Linked DNA regions of Microbulbifer sp. GL-2. The protein of the gene in region 2 binds, or shares a complex with, the protein of the main gene of each other region. Links are inferred from orthologs where the notes say so. Each region holds a gene or a part of one and is shown on either strand. Other genes may lie near its edges.

Region 1 (4,611 bases), 940 kb from region 2 along the record:
TTGCGCGCTGGTGTCATCGGCGGTCTGGATATGACCAGTGAAGCCTGCTTTGCGAAATTAAACCACTTGCTGGCCATGGGCTATCCAAATGAAAAAATCATAGAATTGATGGAAATATCATTGTGCGGGGAGAACACTCCTCAACTGGGCTGAACTAATCCAAGCCCTGTATTGGCCGGTTTAGGCAATTTTTTTAGCAGTTTTAAACCGGCCTTCAGCCAGTCTACTCACAGAATGGCTGATATATAAGCACTGGAAAGAATTCACCGCGCACTGGAACCAGAAGCAGACAATCGATGAGTAACGACTTCTCGCAAAACCTGCGCCTTCTGTGCAGCTTCTACCGCTCAATTGCCGAGGTATGCAGGCGCATGGGTATCAATCGAGCGCAATTTAATAAGTACCTGAATGGCCATACCCAGCCCTCGCAGTACACCCTGAATAAAATCTGTCATTTTTTCGGAGTCGAACCTCACGAAATTATGATGCCCCGCGAACAGTTTGATCAAATTATTCGTGTACGCAGTACACCTTCAAGCACTAAAGAGGCGGTGCGCCCCTACACTCGGGATATAGACATCCTTATGCGCGAGTCCCAGAGCCGTGCAGACAAATATCTGGGGTTTTATTTTGAGTACCACTACTCAATGACATTTCCGGATCATATTATCCGCAGCCTGCTACATATAGAGTCCGACGGGGATGGCTATTATTTCCAGCGCTTTGAGCGCATGCGCTACCCGGACAGGGAGGAGTGGTATAAATCCCATTACAAAGGCATGCTCTTTTTTCTCTCCGAGCGAATATTTCTGATTGGCTACGAAGCCCTGACCCGCAATGAGATAGCCCAAACCATCCTCTATCCCACATACAAAAGTCGCGTCAGCTATTTGTCCGGCCTCAAGCTCGGCGCCTCCGCCAGCGACAGGCGGGAGCCCGTATGCACAAAGGTCGTTCTGGAGTCCCTGGGGCGCAATATCAGCATCAAAAACGCATTGAAATTATGCGGTGTTTTCGGGCCGGATTCCGATGAGATCAATCTGAATATCCGGGAGAACATCCGTGCCTCTACAAGCGAAGGCCCCCAAAGCTTTTTCGCAACCCCGCTTTGACTACAAGAGTCGGTTAAGAAAGGCTCAAATTACAACAACCAAGAGGCGATCCAGAGAGTAAATCTTAATCCACTCTCAATATACGCTCGCCCACCTGCAGATGAAGAGAAGACAGGAATTAACATGACAAACGATTTCCATACACTGAAACCCATGCCCGTATTCAGTGCTGACAGTGCAACGCGGATTGAGCGCGACCTGTTGGGGGAACGTGAAGTGCCAGCGGATGTTTATTTCGGCATCCAGACCCTGCGCGCCCTGGAAAACTTCCAGATTACCGGAATTACCCTCAACCACTTTCCCAACCTGGTAAAAGCTCTGGCTATGGTCAAAAAAGCTGCCTCGGGGGCCAACAGGGAATTGGGATATCTTGAAGATAAACTGCAAAAAGCTATAGCCAGTGCCTGTGATGAAATTATTGAAGGAAAACTGCATGACCAGTTCCTGGTGGACATGATTCAGGGCGGAGCTGGCACATCCACCAACATGAATGCAAACGAGGTTATTGCCAACCGCGCATTGGAGTTATTGGGGCACAACAAGGGCGAATACAAAGAGGCCCACCCCAATAACCATGTGAACCTGTCACAGTCCACCAACGATGTTTACCCAACTTCCATCAACCTGGCCGTACTGCTTAGTTATAACGACTTGGTACAGTCTATGGAAACCCTCTGTGTCGAGTTCGACAAGAAGGCCGGAGAATTTGCCCAAGTGATCAAGATGGGGCGCACCCAACTACAAGATGCTGTGCCCATGACCCTTGGACAGGAGTTTGCCGCTTTTGCCGCTACCATTCGTGAGGATGTGGCCAGGGTCAAAGAGCTGGTAACCCTGTTCAAAGAGATCAATATGGGCGGCACAGCGATTGGCACTGGTATCAATACCGACCCCGAATATCGTCAGTTGGTCGTTTCAGCTCTGTCAGAAATTTCCGGAATTGATTTTATCTGCGCAGAAAACCTGGTTGAAGCGACTTCCGATATGGGCGCTTTTGTGATGTTTTCCGGTGTAATGAAACGCATCGCTGTAAAAATATCGAAAATCTGCAGTGATTTACGCCTGCTTTCCAGCGGCCCACGCGCAGGCCTCAATGAGATCAACCTACCACCAATGCAACCCGGCTCCTCCATCATGCCCGGCAAAGTTAATCCGGTCATTCCCGAAGTGGTAAATCAGGTAGCCTACCAGGTAATCGGTAATGATCTGACCATTACCCTGGCAGCAGAGTCAGGTCAACTGCAGCTAAACGTCATGGAGCCGGTTATCGCCTTTAACCTGCTCCAGTCGATGCGTCTGATGACCCAGGCTATGGATACCCTGGCACAACGCTGCGTCAACGGCATTACGGCCAACGAAGAGCACTGCCTGCAAATGGTGGAAAACAGCATCGGCCTGATTACCGCAGTTAACCCATTTATTGGCTACGAGAATGCGACCCGCATCGCCAAGCAGGCTTTGATCACCGGTGCTAGCGTCAAACAATTGATTCTTGAAGAAGGGCTGTTAAGTGAGGAAGAGCTTAACGATATTCTGGCTCCAGAAAATATGACCCAGCCCAGAAAGGTTTCGCTGAAGAGCACGGCTTAGTGAATAATTGCCGGCAGCATCACTGCTGCCGGCAATACAAAGTCAGGAAAGGATTAAATACCCAGCTCTTTTACTAAAGATGCCGGTGGGAGGTAACCAGGTACCACTCGACCATCTTCCATAACGATGGTGGGCGTACCTCGAACATCAATAGCTTCATTACCTAGTTTGTATTGAGCAGCCACTGGATTGTTATTACAAACCTTGAGAGGCACATTTTCCCGGTTTTTCAATGCGGTCAGTGTCTTGTTGCTGTCATCTGCACACCAGGCGGTAGCGAGCTTGCGGTAACCCAGGGACTGCAATCCACCTCGGGGGAAAGCCAGGTAGCGCACTTCAATACCGCGCTTATTCAGTTCAGGCACATCCTGGTGCAGTTTGCGGCAATAGCCACAATCCACATCGGTAAATACATAAATACTCGCCTTGGTTTCACCCTTGGGCGAGAACACAATCATATCCTCGACATTCTGGTCACCCATTACCTTGGCCCGATGACCGGTTCTGCGTGTCTCGGACAGGTTAGCGAGCCCACCACCATTTTTCACCTGGAACAAATCGCCGTAGATGAAATGACTGCCATCTTGAGAGACAAATAGAGTAGTGTTGCCACCATCTACATCCACCTCATAGAGGCCTTTAATAGGGCTCTCACGTACTTCGCCGTAAGTGGCCTTGGGGTTGCCGGCCTCCAGGCGTGTTTTGATGGTCTTTGCAACATTCGCATCGACTTCCGCCAGGGCCGCAGGTCCCAATAGGCCGAGCAGTGCACCAGCCAGCGCCAGCGGCTTCTTGATTAGCGTCATTACCGATTGCTCCTTAAATTCTCAGTAGGCTTGGACTTAAACGCCGAGCCTCAGTTCCAGCCAGTATGGCAGCTGTTTACCGTTTCCGGCTTACTATGGCGCGTTTTAACATATTCAGGCAGCGGGGACTACGCTCAAATAGTCAGGCTGTGAGCCAGGCAGCTGAAACCAATAATCTACTGACATCGCCGGCAAGGGAATCCCCTGTATTACAGCAATCTACTAACTATACGAACCTTAATATCCGCCCCAACAGAGAGGCAGCCTCCTGGAGAGAGAATGCATTGCAGCATAGACTGGAAAGTCAACCCTCTGGAAAAATACCAGGCACAAAAAAGCCGGTGCCACAAGACACCGGCTTTTTTGTGAGCTGTAAGAGAAAGACTTAGTTGAGTTTCTCTTTAATACGGGCCGCTTTACCAGTCAGGCTGCGCAAGTAGTACAGCTTGGCCTGGCGCACGTCACCACGACGCTTCACCTTCAGGCTGTCAACCAACGGGCTGTGAGTCTGGAAAGTACGCTCAACACCAACACCGTGGGAGATTTTACGTACGGTAAAGGAGGAGTTCAGGCCACGGTTACGCTTGGCAATTACCACACCCTCGAACGCCTGCAGACGCTCACGGTTACCCTCTTTTACTTTTACCTGAACGATTACAGTGTCGCCCGGTGCGAAGGGAGGTACTTCGCTCTTCAGCTGTTCCTGCTCCAGCTGCTGAATAATTTTATTGGTCATTTGGATTTGCTCCCAAATAGAGTTTGTGTAGCTTCTCAGCTAGTTCACCGAACTACTCTCGCCTCCCGGCGAATCCGGCATCAAATTTTTTAGGACTTCTGCTCCTGCTGGATTTCCTCCAACAACTGCTTCTGCTCCTTGTTCAGCTCCAGCCCCTCCAGAAGGTCGGGCCGACGCTGCTGTGTGCGCGCCAGTGCCTGCTTCAGACGCCAGCGGCGTATTCTTTCATGATTGCCCGAGAGCAACACTTCCGGTACCGCTACTCCCCGGTACTGTTCGGGCCGGGTGTAGTGGGGACAATCCAGCAAGCCAGAGGAAAAAGAGTCCTCAACCGCAGACTGATCGTGCCCGAGAGCGCCGGGAATCA
Region 2 (6,120 bases):
CGCGATCCTCAGCGTGAGTGATCACCTTGGCGATCATAGAATCGTAGTTGGGTGGTACCGTATAGCCGGAGTAAAGGTGTGAGTCCACACGTACACCGAGGCCACCGGGCATGTGGAAATTGTTCACCCTGCCGGGGCTGGGGAAGAAAGTCTGGGGGTCTTCCGCATTGATTCTACATTCGAAAGCATGGCCGCGGATCACTATGTCTTCCTGCTTGAGGGAGAGCTTCTCACCGGCGCAGACACGGATCTGTTCCTTAATCAAATCGACACCAGTCACCATCTCGGTTACCGGGTGCTCCACCTGGATACGGGTGTTCATCTCGATAAAGTAGAAGCGCTCGTTCTCGTAGAGGAACTCAAAAGTACCGGCGCCGCGATAGCCGATATCAATGCAGGCCTGTACGCAGGAGTCGTATACCTGCTCGCGCACCGCATCTGGAATACCGGGAGCTGGGGCCTCCTCCAATACTTTCTGGTGGCGGCGCTGCAGCGAGCAGTCACGGTCGCCCAAGTGTATGGCATTGCCCTGGCCATCGGACATTATCTGGATCTCCACATGGCGTGGATTCTGCAGAAATTTCTCCATATACACAGTACCGTCACCAAAAGCGGCCTGGGCTTCGGATTTGGTCACTGCAATGGCGTTGATAAGATTCTCGGCGCTTTCCACTACTCTCATGCCGCGACCGCCACCTCCGGCTGCGGCCTTGATGATGATCGGGTAGCCAATCTTTTCCGCAATCTCGAGGCAGCGCTCACCGTTGTCCGGCAGCGGGCCATCGGAGCCGGGCACCGTCGGCACGCCGGCTTTTTTCATTGCGGCAATGGCGGATACCTTGTCACCCATCAAGCGGATTACATCCGGGCCCGGGCCGATAAAGGTAAAGCCACTTTTCTGCACCTGCTCGGCGAAGTCGGCATTTTCTGCCAGGAAGCCGTAGCCGGGGTGGACGGCAACCGCATCGGTAATCTCCATAGCGGAGATCAAAGCGGGTATGTTCAGGTAGCTCTGCGGAGAGGGGTTGGGGCCGATACAAACGGATTCGTCGGCCAGGCGAACATGCTTCAAATTGCGATCCACCAAGGAGTGTACCGCCACAGTGGCGATACCCATCTCTTTACAGGCGCGCAAAATCCGCAAGGCGATTTCGCCGCGGTTGGCGATCAGGATTTTGTCGAACATTGTGACTTACCCCAATCAGACGATGGTCACGAGCGGTTGATCGAACTCTACCGGTTGCCCGTCTTCCAGCAGAATGGACTCGATAGTGCCGGACTTGTCGGCCTCAATCTGGTTCATCATCTTCATCGCCTCAACGATGCACACCACGTCGCCAGCTTTAACCTGTTGACCGACCTTGACGAAAGGCTCGGCACCGGGGCTGGGGGCTGCGTAATAGGTGCCCACCATCGGTGATTTCACCGCATGACCGCTAAAAGCAGGTTTGGATTCCTTTTCCGTGGGAGCCGGGGCCGCGCTCTGAGTGGGGGCTGCCACTGGAACAGGAGCCGGAGCGGCGGGGGCGCCGTACATTGGCATGACTGGCTGGCTAGCGTTGCTCACACCGCGGCTGATGCGCACAGACTCTTCGCCCTCCTTGATCTCCAGCTCGCCGATATCCGATTCCTCGAGCAGTTCAATTAGTTTTTTAATTTTGCGGATATCCATAGTTCATTCACTCGCAGGTTGATTCATTGGTTTCGAGGCGCTATATCCAGTTGGTGTATGGCTGCCTGTAGTGCCAGTGTGTAGCTGTGTGGACCGAAGCCACACACCACACCGCTGGCTAAGTCGGATAAATAGGAGTGGTGCCTGAATTTCTCCCTCGCGTGGGGGTTGGACAGGTGCAGTTCGATAAACGGAATGGCAACGGCGGCCAGGGCATCTCGTAAGGCTACGCTGGTATGGGTAAATGCCGCAGGGTTGATCACAATAAAATCCACGGCGCTGTTGGCCGCCAGGTGGATACGCTCAATCAGGGCTGACTCGCTGTTACTCTGCAAGGTTTCCAGCTCATGCCCGGCGGCGTCGCACTGGCGCCCCGCCGCTTCATTAACTTCCGCAAGCGTGGTGGAGCCATAGATGTGAGGCTCACGCGTGCCAAGCAGGTTGAGGTTGGGGCCGTGCAGGAGTAGAAGTTTAGCCATAATCTGCCTTGAGAAATGTTGCCGAAAAACCACGAAATGTAGTCTAAAGTTGGCTATCTTGCGGGCAAAATCGAATATTGGCCTGTTTGCCCGAGTGCTTTTGGCGAGTGTGCCGCAAAAGTGACTCCCTGTCCATGCCTGCCTGGCAGTTTATCGAAGTTAGCGGCATTTCGGCGATATTTGGCTAAAAATTAGCGCAAAATATCCATGTCGTGGCCTTTTTACCCCAGCGAATGGCTACAAAGGCGGAAGTTTCCTCTGCGGGACTGAAGAATTGCTGAGTCCGCCCTCGGCAGCGGCTTCCAGTTCCATCAGTAATTCTTCTCGAGAAAGGATCTGGGGCAGGATTTTGGCTTCGCCGCCACTGGCGGGGTAAAGCAGGTAGAGTGGCACACTGGTGCGCCCGTACTTTGCCAACAGGGCGCTGATATGTGGATCCTGATTGGTCCAGTCACCCTTCAGGGCTACAACCCCGAGTTTTTCGATAGCACTACTTACCGCATCGCTCGACAGCACTACTTTTTCGTTGGCCAGACAGGTGATACACCAGGCTGCGGTCATATTCGCAAGTACAGCGCGACCCTCGCCGCGTGCGGCTTCCAGCTTCTCTGCCGAATAGGGCTGCCAGTAGTCACTGGTCTGCTGCTGAGTCTGGGGTGCTGTACTGAGGCGTGGCAGAAGTATTACAGCAAAGGTCAATGCGGCAATCGCCACAGTACCATGCAACCAGCGCCACTGTGGGCGTGGCCATAGCCATAATGCAAAGGCGATAGCGACAGCGCCAGTGAGCACCAAGGTGACGCCGTCACCGCCAGTCTGGCGCCCCAGTACCCATAGTAGCCAGACGGCAGTTAGATACATGGGAAAGGCCAGCAACTGCTTGAGGCGATCCATCCAGGGGCCTGGCCGTGGTAACTTCTCCACCAGGGCGGGAATATAGGTCAGTAAAAGGAAGGGGGCCGCCATGCCGGCGCCGAGAGCCGCAAAAATGCTGAGTGCCACCACCGCTGGTTGGGTTACTGCAAATCCCAGCGCTGAACCCATGAGCGGCGCAGTACAGGGGCTCGCCACCAAAGAGGCCAATACTCCGGAGGTGAGTGAGCCGCGCAGGCCCTGGCTGTTATTCAGGTTGCTGCCGACCCCCATCAGGCTGGAGCCAAATTCTGTAACCCCGGAAAGACTTAGTCCCATGATGAAAAACAGGTATGCAAGAGCAGCCACCAGCCATGGGGATTGCAATTGGAAGCCCCAGCCGATCGCCTCACCGCCGGCACGCAACGCCAGCATGATCGCGGCGATAGCGACAAAGCTCAGGATCACCCCGGCAGTGTAGGCCCAGCCGTGATGGAGCCGCTGGTTGGCATTCTGTGCCGCCTGGCTCACTGCCAGCAGTTTGATGGAGAGCACTGGAAATACACAGGGCATCAGGTTCAACAGTAGGCCGCCAGCGAAAGCGAATAGCAGGGCAAAAGGCAGAGTAATACTGCTGCGGTTACTTTTACCCGCCTGGGACGAGAGGCCATTAGTCGTAGAATTGCTGGCTTTGGAGAAGCCGCCTTCTACCGCATGGATACTGCCGCTGGAGGTGTCCACCGTGTAATGGCGAGTTTGCGGTGGATAGCAGAGCCCCGCATCGGCACAGCCTTGATAGTGCAGCTCCAATTGTGTTGTGGTATTTGGGTTATTGAGGGCGATAGGGAATTCCAGCTGGCCGCGATAGACCTCGGTCTCCTTCTCGAAATAGTCATCCCAGATCACCTCGCCAGTCGGCAGATTCAGGGACAATTCGGTTTTTTGCCCGTTATCGATACGATAGAGGGCAAGCTTGTCACGGTAGAGGTAATATTCCGGGGCAATTTCAAATATGGCACTGAGCTGGCTACCGCTGAGGAGCAGGTCTTGTCGGTAGGCCTCGTCCACTGGCAGGAAAGCGTTGTCCTGGGTGCTATTGAGAGATGCAAAAGGATTGTCGGGGCCCTGGGCCAGGGAGCTGGCACTGGACACAAACAACAGGGTTGCCAGTAGGGCGAGGAAATTATTTCTGAAACTTCTGGTCATCACAGCCATAGATGAAAAAATTCATTATAGTCGGGCGCATAGTTCTGACTGCTGCACCGGACGTGGGTTCAGTTGCGCCAGCAGTATAGCGATGCCAGTGGTACAAAAAAACAACAACGGGGGATTGCTTTGCCGTCATTTGAACGCCTTCACAGCCTTGGAGTCTGCCTGTTCATGGTTGTTGTGCTGGGGGCCTGTACATCCAATCAACCGGCTCCAGCCCCCGCTAGTCCGCCGCCGAAGAAAACCGGGCCCTCACAGGAGGAGATTCGGCGGGGCAATGTGACTTTCTTTCTCAAGCGAGCTGAGCAGGCCCTGAACAAGGGATACCTGACCCAGCCGGCTGGCGCTAGTGCTTATGACTACTACCTGAGAGTACAACAGCTGGACCCCGATAATCGCCGTGCGCAAACGGGGATCCAGACCATCGTGGTTACTTATGTGGAACAGGCTCGCGAGGCACTGCGCCGACGCGCTTTCGGAGAGGTGCAAACCCTGCTCAAGCGAGCTGAGATGTTAGCGCCAGGCAATGCCTTGGTAGACGAAGTGCGTGGGCAGCTGTTGCGAGAGCGGGGTCGTGCCCGTCTCGACCTGCCGGAGGGAGAGAGCATTGGGTTGCCAGCATCAGAGTTGAATGCCCGGTCGGAACGTCTTTCTAATCAGTTGCGGCAGGTTGCCCAGCGAATCCGCAGTGAGCAATTGCGCGTCATTATTATCGCCAGGGATGATGCTCAGGGTCGCTGGGTTTACCAGCAGTTGCGTGAGGCCGTACCCGGTTACCGGGTGCGGGGCGATATCAAGGTTGGCAGTCCAGCGCGATTACTTCTTGTCAAACCCAATGGAGGGGTCCAATGAAAAAACCAGCTCTGTCCGAGTGGATACTTTTAGTCAGTGCTCTGTTATTCGTCGCCAAAGCCCATGCTGTCAACCCGGACCTTCGGGTAGACGGATATGCCCGCGAGACGCCCCCGGGAGCGCCGATGAGTGCGGCTTACTTATCCCTTCACAATACTGGGGCGAAGGACTTACTGCTGGAGGCTGTGGAGCTGTCGGGAAGTCAGGATGGGGGGGCCGACCTGCATACTACCGAGCGCAGTGAGGGTGTCAGTCGAATGCGCCCACTGAAACAAGTGGCGATTGCTGCCGGCCAGCAATTACAGATGGCACCGGGTGGTATACACCTGATGATTCACGGATTACGCCTGCGTGCAGGGGAATTGTTGCCATTGCGGCTGGTCTTTAACGATGGCTCCAGCCTGGAGGTCCAGGTACCGGTAGTGGGGCAGGGTACAGCAGAAAAAGAGCATCACCATCACCACGGTTGAGCCGGGGTATTTATTTTTATTGAAGTAAGGGGAGGGAATAATGAAGAGGTTACTGTTATTTGTGGGAGCACTCGCCCTGGCGGGCTGTGCCCACAGCCCACTGCAAATCCAACTGTATCCGCAGGTCCAGGTTGCTGCAGACTCCATAGGGTCGGGTCATAGCTTAAATGTGCAAGGGGTCAATGAATTACCCGGGGGCGGTCTGGGCTCACTGGGTGGGGTTTATGCTGAGACTTCACAGGTAAATATCGCCAATGATGCGGGAGAGGCGATTGCCACCGGTCTGCGCCAGGGGTTTGCCAACTGGTCTTTTCGTATCACAGATACGGCGCCTGAGGTGCAGGTCGTGGCGAAGTTGGTGAAACTCACTTACAACAGCCCCAATACGGTGTATACCACAACCATTGATACCTCCGCAGAAATCCACCTGGAAGTTACCGCCGGGTCGGCTTCTTATTTTGCGACTTACAGTACATCTGGCCAGGATCGCAACTTGGTCAAGCCCAGTCGCGAGGAAGTGCAAACTCGGGTAAACGGACTATTGAGTGCCACTCTGCAGAAGGTATTTGAGGATGAGAAACTGAAA

The links.
Region 1: the proteins of GL2_RS04490 (region 2) and GL2_RS00370 are in contact, whole or in part, in a crystal structure (PDB 1JZD), measured with the Escherichia coli proteins. The link is inferred for Microbulbifer sp. GL-2 from one-to-one orthologs.

The regions. Positions count from the first base shown.
Region 1 is NZ_AP019807.1:79,880-84,490, forward strand. The notes cover bases 1,633-4,611. They hold GL2_RS00370 (DsbC family protein), read right to left. Parts: upstream 3,509-4,611; coding sequence 2,756-3,508; downstream 1,633-2,755. Other genes in these bases: aspA (aspartate ammonia-lyase), read left to right, coding at 1,633-2,702; rplS (50S ribosomal protein L19), read right to left, coding at 3,894-4,244; trmD (tRNA (guanosine(37)-N1)-methyltransferase TrmD), read right to left, coding at 4,334-4,611. In the rest of the region: GL2_RS00355 (type I asparaginase), read left to right, coding at 1-153; GL2_RS00360 (helix-turn-helix transcriptional regulator), read left to right, coding at 297-1,112; more of aspA, read left to right, coding at 1,236-1,632. UniProt on the Escherichia coli protein: Acts as a disulfide isomerase, interacting with incorrectly folded proteins to correct non-native disulfide bonds.
Region 2 is NZ_AP019807.1:1,015,194-1,021,313, reverse strand. Bases 1,804-4,659 are described here. They hold GL2_RS04490 (protein-disulfide reductase DsbD), read right to left. Parts: upstream 4,219-4,659; coding sequence 2,389-4,218; downstream 1,804-2,388. Other genes in these bases: GL2_RS04485 (N-acetylglucosaminyltransferase), read left to right, coding at 4,282-4,659; aroQ (type II 3-dehydroquinate dehydratase), read right to left, coding at 1,804-2,151. Outside these bases: accC (acetyl-CoA carboxylase biotin carboxylase subunit), read right to left, coding at 1-1,186; accB (acetyl-CoA carboxylase biotin carboxyl carrier protein), read right to left, coding at 1,202-1,672; more of aroQ, read right to left, coding at 1,696-1,803; more of GL2_RS04485, read left to right, coding at 4,660-5,064; GL2_RS04480 (copper chaperone PCu(A)C), read left to right, coding at 5,061-5,534; GL2_RS04475 (YajG family lipoprotein), read left to right, coding at 5,575-6,120. UniProt on the Escherichia coli protein: Required to facilitate the formation of correct disulfide bonds in some periplasmic proteins and for the assembly of the periplasmic c-type cytochromes.